DNA from 2 places in the Streptomyces sp. R818 genome. Region 2 is predicted to be linked to the other one. Evidence: riboswitches for the same ligand, from Rfam matches in the RefSeq annotation. Region 2 holds a riboswitch; the other holds the start of a gene.
The links. Region 2 has a riboswitch for glycine ahead of gcvT (glycine cleavage system aminomethyltransferase GcvT). Riboswitches for the same ligand answer to the same signal wherever they lie in the genome.
Positions count from the first base shown of each region.

Region 1 (3,396 bases), on a different contig from region 2:
GCCGAACTCGGGCCAGGTCACCGGCTCCATCTCGGTCGTCGCGTTCAGCTTCATCGTGCAGGAGCCCAGCGGAATCATGCCGCGGTCCAGCGCGTAGTCACGGTCGGCGAGCCTGCGTAGGTAGCGCAGCATCGCGGTCTCGGAGCGGTGCTGGTGGAAGACGGGATGCGTAAGGATCTCGTCGCCGCGCAGCGCCGACGCGGGCAGCACGTCGGCGACCTCGGCGTCCAGCGCCTCGATGTCCCCCTCGACGCCGAAGGCGCCCCAGACGATGTGCAGCTGGCTGCGGGTGGTGGTCTCGTCGCAGGCCACGGAGACGTGGTCGGCGTCAACCTGGCGCAGGTTGACCCCGCGCTCGCGCGCGGCCCGCACCACCTGAGCGGCCTGACCCGGTACCCGTACGGTCACGGTGTCGAAGTACGTCCCGTGCACGACCTCGACGCCGCCCGCCGTCAGACCGGCGGCGAGGAGGGTGGCGTAGCGGTGGGTGCGCTGTGCGATGGAGCGCAGGCCGTCGGGCCCGTGGTAGACGGCGTACATGCCGGCCATGACGGCGAGCAGGACCTGCGCCGTACAGATGTTGCTCGTGGCCTTCTCGCGGCGGATGTGCTGTTCGCGCGTCTGCAGGGCGAGGCGGTACGCCTTGTTGCCGTCGGCGTCGACGGAGACACCGACGAGGCGGCCGGGCAGGGAGCGGGCGAACTTCTCGCGCACGGCCATGTATCCGGCGTGCGGACCGCCGAAGCCCATCGGGACGCCGAACCGCTGGGTCGTGCCGACCGCGATGTCGGCGCCCAGCTCGCCGGGCGAGGTGAGCAGCGTGAGGGCGAGCAGGTCGGCGGCGACGGTGACGACGGCGCCGAGGTCGTGCGCCTGGTCGATCACGGGCTTGATGTCGCGCACGGCACCGGAGGCGCCCGGGTACTGCACGAGCACGCCGACGACACCGCGCTCCGCGACCTCGGCGGGGATGCCGTCACTGAGGTCGGCGACGACGATCTCGACGCCGGTCGGCTCGGCGCGCGTCTGTATCACGGCGGTGGTCTGCGGCAGCGCGTCGGCGTCGACCACGTACACGCCGTTCTTGACCTTGCCAATGCGCCGCGACAGGGCCATGGCCTCGGCGGCGGCGGTGCCCTCGTCGAGCAGCGAGGCGCCGGAGGTCGGCAGTCCGGTCAGCTCCGCGACCATCGTCTGGAAGTTGAGCAGCGCCTCGAGGCGGCCTTGCGAGATCTCCGGCTGGTAGGGCGTGTAGGCCGTGTACCAGGAGGGGTTCTCCATGACGTTGCGCAGGATGACGGGCGGCGTGAACGTCCCGTAGTAGCCGAGGCCGATCATCGAACCGAGCACCTGGTTGCGGTCGGCGAGGGAGCGCAGCTCGGCGAGGACCTCGGCCTCGGTCCGGGCGGCGGGCAGCTCCAACGCCTCGGCGCTCTTGATCACATCCGGCACCGCGGCCGCCGTCAGCTCGTCGAGCGAGCCGTAGCCGACCTGCGCGAGCATCTTGGCCTGCGCGGCGTCATCCGGACCGATGTGGCGCTGCTCGAACGGGATCCCCTGTTCAAGGGCGGAAAGCGGAGTGCGGTTGGCGGTCATTGCGGAGGCCTCCTGGTCACTACGACCTGCGAGGGGCACCACGGCGCGGGTGCCCGGACGGCCTCCCCCTCTGTCATCTCAACCTGAGAGCTTCACCGGCCCGCCCCGTACACCTGTCGAACGCTGTACGGAACACGCCGGCTTTCACCGTCGGTGAGGGTGGGTCACGTGCCCCCGCCCTGCTTTCCAGAGTGACCTCGTCCGTGCGGTACGTGGGCCTGAGAGATTCCGGGGAGGATTTGCTCCTTCGGCGCCTCCGACCTCGGTCGGAGACTCTCCCGCACAGGGTCAGCAGCCGCTTGCCAGCGTACCAGCGGCAGTATGACCAAAGCCCCCGAGTGGCCGCCTTGTCAGAAGTGCTCTTTCGTAGTGCTTACCACCGATTTCGTAGCGCTTATGGACCAGTTCGTCGCCACCGCTCGAGCGAGTCTGTAGCGTTTCCCGACGAGTCGCGACCTGCTGGAGGGCCCGTGCAGACCGACATCGATCCGCGCAACCTGATCGGCCGCAAAGCGTTCGACCGCAACGGAACCAAGATCGGCACGATCGACGAGGTCTACCTCGACGACGCCACCGGCATCCCGGAATGGGCGGCGATACGCACCGGCCTCTTCAGCCGCGACGCCTTCATCCCGCTGGCCCCCAGCCACCTCGTCGACGGCACCCTGCGCGTCCCCTTCGAACGCGCCCTGATCAAGGACTCCCCCGACTTCGGCGTGGGCCGCCACCTCTCCCCCCAGCAAGAACTCCAGCTCTACCACCACTACGGCCTGGACACGACGGTCCCACCACCCCCGGACACCACCTTCGGCCACATAGCAACCCCCGACCCCGAACACCCCTAACCCCAGCCTCCAGCCTCCAGCGGCCAGGCCCCCGCCGCTGCGACTCCGTCCCACTGCTGCTCGACAACGCCGACCTCACCGCCGGCACCCTGCCTCACACCTCACTCACCCGACAGCCAGGCCCCACCACGGACACCGCCCCACGAGCCCCTCGGCATCGATCGCCCCGGCCCCGGTGCCCGCCCGCCCCTCACCAAGCGCCCGGCGCCTCGCGGCTGACACAGCACTCCGAGCCCTTCGGCATCGATCGCCCCGGCCCCGGTGCCCGCCCGCCCCTCACCAAGCGCCCAGCGCCTCACCGCTGACACCGCACTCCGAGCCTCGGAAGCGACTGCCCCGCCTCCACCGTGACCGGCGCCCTGCTTCGCCCCTTCCCTTGGCGGCCAGGCCCGCCACCGAACGCGGCTCCAGCCCCTGCGAAATGGCCTCCCTGAATCCGGGTGGCCGGCCATCCCAGGCCTCCGCCGCCGAGACTGCGCTCGGGCCCCGGAAGAGGCCGCCCCGAGATTCCGGTGACCGGCCACCCTTACGCAGCGCCCGGCCCCGCCGCCGACACCGCACTCCGAGCCCCCTCGAAAGCGGCCACCCCGGACCCGGTGACCCTCCACCCCTGGGCCGCGCCCAGCAGCGCCCCACACACCCCGCGGCACTTTCCAGCGCCCCCTCCCATGCCGCCCCTCAGGACACCTCCCGCACCCCCGGCTCCTCCACCCCTTCCACCCCTTCCACCAGCGGCAACGGATCCGCCGGCTCCAGCAGCGGGTCGTCCACCAGGAACGTCCGTACCCGGCCGGGGACCTCCTCGTACGGGGTCTCGAAGCGGACCGTCACCCGCCCGAGGCCGCTCCCCTGGACCCAGCCGGGACCGTACTCCGCGTGCCGGACGTCGTTCCCGGCCATGTACCGCCGCTCGACCGGCACGGCAGGCACGGCAGGCACCTCCACCGGCTCGGCC
Region 1 covers NZ_JAOCNE010000013.1:437,566-440,961, forward strand. Annotated here, with positions in the region: gene gcvP (aminomethyl-transferring glycine dehydrogenase) at 1-1,596, opposite strand, end outside; glycine riboswitch at 1,793-1,887, opposite strand; gene N5I75_RS31445 (PRC-barrel domain-containing protein) at 2,067-2,441, shown strand; gene N5I75_RS31450 (DNA polymerase IV) at 3,120-3,396, opposite strand, start outside.
Region 1: it holds a riboswitch for glycine, as region 2 does, so the genes downstream of both, gcvP (aminomethyl-transferring glycine dehydrogenase) here and gcvT (glycine cleavage system aminomethyltransferase GcvT) in region 2, are expected to answer to the same signal.

Region 2 (3,396 bases):
GGCCATGTCGACCAGGCCGTTGTCGTCGACGTGGTACGGGACCACGTTGAACTGCTTGCCGGAGAAGTTCAGGCGCATCCCGTGCGTGAGGTGGCCGCCGTGCGCCAGGTCCAGGCCGAGGATCGTGTCGCCGGGCTTGGCGAGCGCGAAGAGGGCCGCCTGGTTCGCGGAGGCGCCCGAGTGCGGCTGCACGTTGGCGTACTCGGCGCCGAACAGCTCCTTGACCCGGTCGATCGCGATCTGCTCGGTGACGTCGACGTGCTCGCAGCCGCCGTAGTAGCGGCGGCCGGGGTAGCCCTCCGCGTACTTGTTGGTGAGGACCGAGCCCTGCGCCTCCATGACGGCGACGGGGGCGAAGTTCTCCGACGCGATCATCTCAAGGGTCGACTGCTGGCGGTGCAGCTCGGCGTCGAGGGCCTTGGCGACCTCGGGGTCGAGCGTGTGCAGGGACTCGTTCAGTACGGACTTGTCGGTCATATGGGTCAGCTCCCGGAGAACTCGGTGTACTCGTCGGCGGTGAGCAGGTCCTTCGGCTCGTCCGAGACGCGGACCTTGAACAGCCAGCCGCCCTCGAAGGGGGCCGAGTTCACCAGGGACGGGTCGTCGACGACGTCCGGGTTGGCCTCGGTGACCTCGCCCGAGACGGGCGAGTACAGGTCGGAGACCGACTTGGTGGACTCCAGCTCACCGCAGGTCTCGCCCGCGGTGATGGTGTCGCCGACCTCGGGGAGCTGGACGAAGACGATGTCACCGAGCGCGTTGGCCGCGTGCTCCGTGATGCCGACCGTGGCGACGCCGTCCTCGACGGCCGACAGCCACTCGTGCTCCTTGCTGTAACGCAGCTGCTGGGGGTTGTTGCTCATGAGGCGAATTCTCCTGTACGCGGGAGGGTGCGGGTGACGGTGGGGCGAGCGCTCGGCGGGTTGCGCAGCCGGACTCTTACTTCTGGCGCTTGTAGAACGGCAGCGCCACGACCTCGTACGGCTCGTGCGTACCACGGATGTCCACGCCCACGCCCGGCGTGCCCGGCCCGGCGTGCGCGGCGTCCACGTACGCCATGGCGATCGGCTTGCCCAGGGTCGGGGACGGGGCGCCGGAGGTGACCTCGCCGATCACCTGTCCTTCGTGCACGACCGGCATGCCCGCGCGCGGGACCCGGCGGCCCTCGGCGACGAGGCCGACGAGCTTGCGGGGCGGGGCGGTCTCGGCGCGCTCCGCGGCGGCGGCGAGCGCCTCCCGGCCCACGAAGTCGCCCTCCTTCTCGAACTTCACGACCCGGCCGAGGCCCGCGTCGAACGGCGTCAGCTCGGTGGTCAGCTCGTGCCCGTACAGCGGCATGCCCGCTTCCAGGCGCAGCGTGTCGCGGCAGGACAGGCCGCAGGGGATGAGGCCGTACTCGGCGCCCGCCTCGGTCAGCGCCTGCCACAGCTTCTCCGCGTCGGCGGGGGCGACGAACAGCTCGAAGCCGTCCTCGCCGGTGTAGCCGGTCCGGGCGATGAGCGCCTGCACGCCCGCGACGGTGCCGGGCAGGCCCGCGTAGTACTTGAGCCCGTCGAGGTCGGCGTCCGTGACGGATGTCACGATGGCGGGGGAGTGCGGGCCCTGGACGGCGAGCAGCGCGTAGGCGTCGCGGTCGTCGCGGACCTCGGCGTCGAACCCTTCGGCGCGCTCGGTGAGGGCGTCGAGGACGATCTGCGCGTTGCCCGCGTTGGCGACGACCATGTACTCGGTCTCCGCGAGGCGGTAGACGATCAGGTCGTCGAGGATGCCGCCGTCGGCGCGGCAGATCATGGTGTAGCGGGCGCGGCCGACGCCGACCGTGGCGATGTTGCCGACGAGGGCGTAGGCGAGCAGCTCGGCCGCCTGCGGGCCGGTCACCGTGATCTCGCCCATGTGGGACAGGTCGAAGAGACCGGCCTTCGTCCGTACGGCGTTGTGCTCGTCGCGCTCGCTGGCGTAGCGCAGCGGCATGTCCCAGCCGGCGAAGTCGGTCATGGTCGCGCCCAGCGAGCGGTGCAGGGCGTCGAGCGCGGTCGTGCGGGGCGTCTGCGGGGTATCGGTCATGGCGTGCTCCCGGGCGTGAACGGCGGTGGCGAGGGGTCCCCCGTGGCGGAGGTCCTCCCCATCTGTCATCGGAACCTGAGAGGTTCGCCCCGACCCCGCGTACCGGAGGTCATGGCTTGCACCTTGGGTGGGACCGCCGTACGTCTGGGGCGGCCCGCTTTTCAGATGTGCCTCGCCCGCGCGGTACGGGGCCTGAGAGATTCAAGGGAGGGACTTGCTCCTTCGGCGTCCGGGCACCCGTCCTACATGGGGGCTGGTGGTTCCCGGAACTCTCCCGCGCGGATTCAAGCGGCCGGTATGCGGTTGTGTGGGTCTGGCGCGCACATCATCGCACGAGCGCGGAACGGGGAAACCCGGCGGCGGGCATTACCTTCTCTTTACACTTGCCGGGCAGATACGGCGTGACCGGAACGGGGAGGACGATCACGGTGCGGATCCCGCGACAGCGCATGGTCCGGGACCTACGCGGGCGGAGCGGCAGGACACCGCGGCGCATCCGGTTCGCGGCAGGTGACCTCGTGGTGCTCTCCGGGCTGCCGGGCAGCGGCAAGTCCACGCTGATGCGCCGGGCCGTCACGGTCGTGCGCGTCGACTCCCAGGACACCAGGGAGCGCTGGGCCGCCCGCCTCCCGCGCTTCCTGCCGTACGCGGTCTACCGCCCGCTGGTCCGCGTCGCCCACTATCTGGGCCTGCGGCGGGCGATGCGCTCGGGGGCCAGCGTCGTCGTGCACGACTGCGGCACCCAGGCGTGGGTGCGGCGCTGGGTGATCCGGACGGCCAGACGCCGCGGCGCCGCCGTCCACCTGGTCCTCCTCGACGTGCCGCCGCCGCTGGCCCTGCAGGGGCAGCTCGCGCGCGGCCGGGGCGTCTCCCGGTACGCCTTCGCCCGCCACCGCCGGGCCGTCGGCGCCCTGGTGACCTCGACGGAGCGCGGCGAGCTGCCGACGGGCATCGAGTCGGCGGTGCTCCTGGACCGGGCCGCGACGGACGCCCTCGGCGGGATCACGTTCCGGGGGTAACCCCTGCGGGCGCACTCGTCCCGGGCCGGGCCGCGACGGACACCCTCGGCTCCATCACGTTCCGCGAGGGACCCTCGCGGTGCAGGCGTTATCGTCGGCGGCTATGGAACACCCGGCATTTCACGAGGACGCGCGCTTCCACGAGGAGGCGCACCCGCACCCCCAGCCCACCCGGAGCTGGCCGGCCAACGAGCTGGAGGAGGTCCTCGCCGCCGCGCTCGGTGTCGAGGGGGCGGGACCGCGCATCGTCGAGGTACTCGGCCGCAGCCCGGTCTGGATACCCCTGCCGCAGGGCGGCTCCCCCGAGAGCCGC
Region 2 covers NZ_JAOCNE010000001.1:326,952-330,347, reverse strand. Annotated here, with positions in the region: gene glyA (serine hydroxymethyltransferase) at 1-477, opposite strand, end outside; gene gcvH (glycine cleavage system protein GcvH) at 483-863, opposite strand; gene gcvT (glycine cleavage system aminomethyltransferase GcvT) at 940-2,064, opposite strand; glycine riboswitch at 2,117-2,235, opposite strand; glycine riboswitch at 2,236-2,351, opposite strand; gene N5I75_RS01425 (AAA family ATPase) at 2,514-3,083, shown strand; gene N5I75_RS01420 (enhanced serine sensitivity protein SseB) at 3,187-3,396, shown strand, end outside.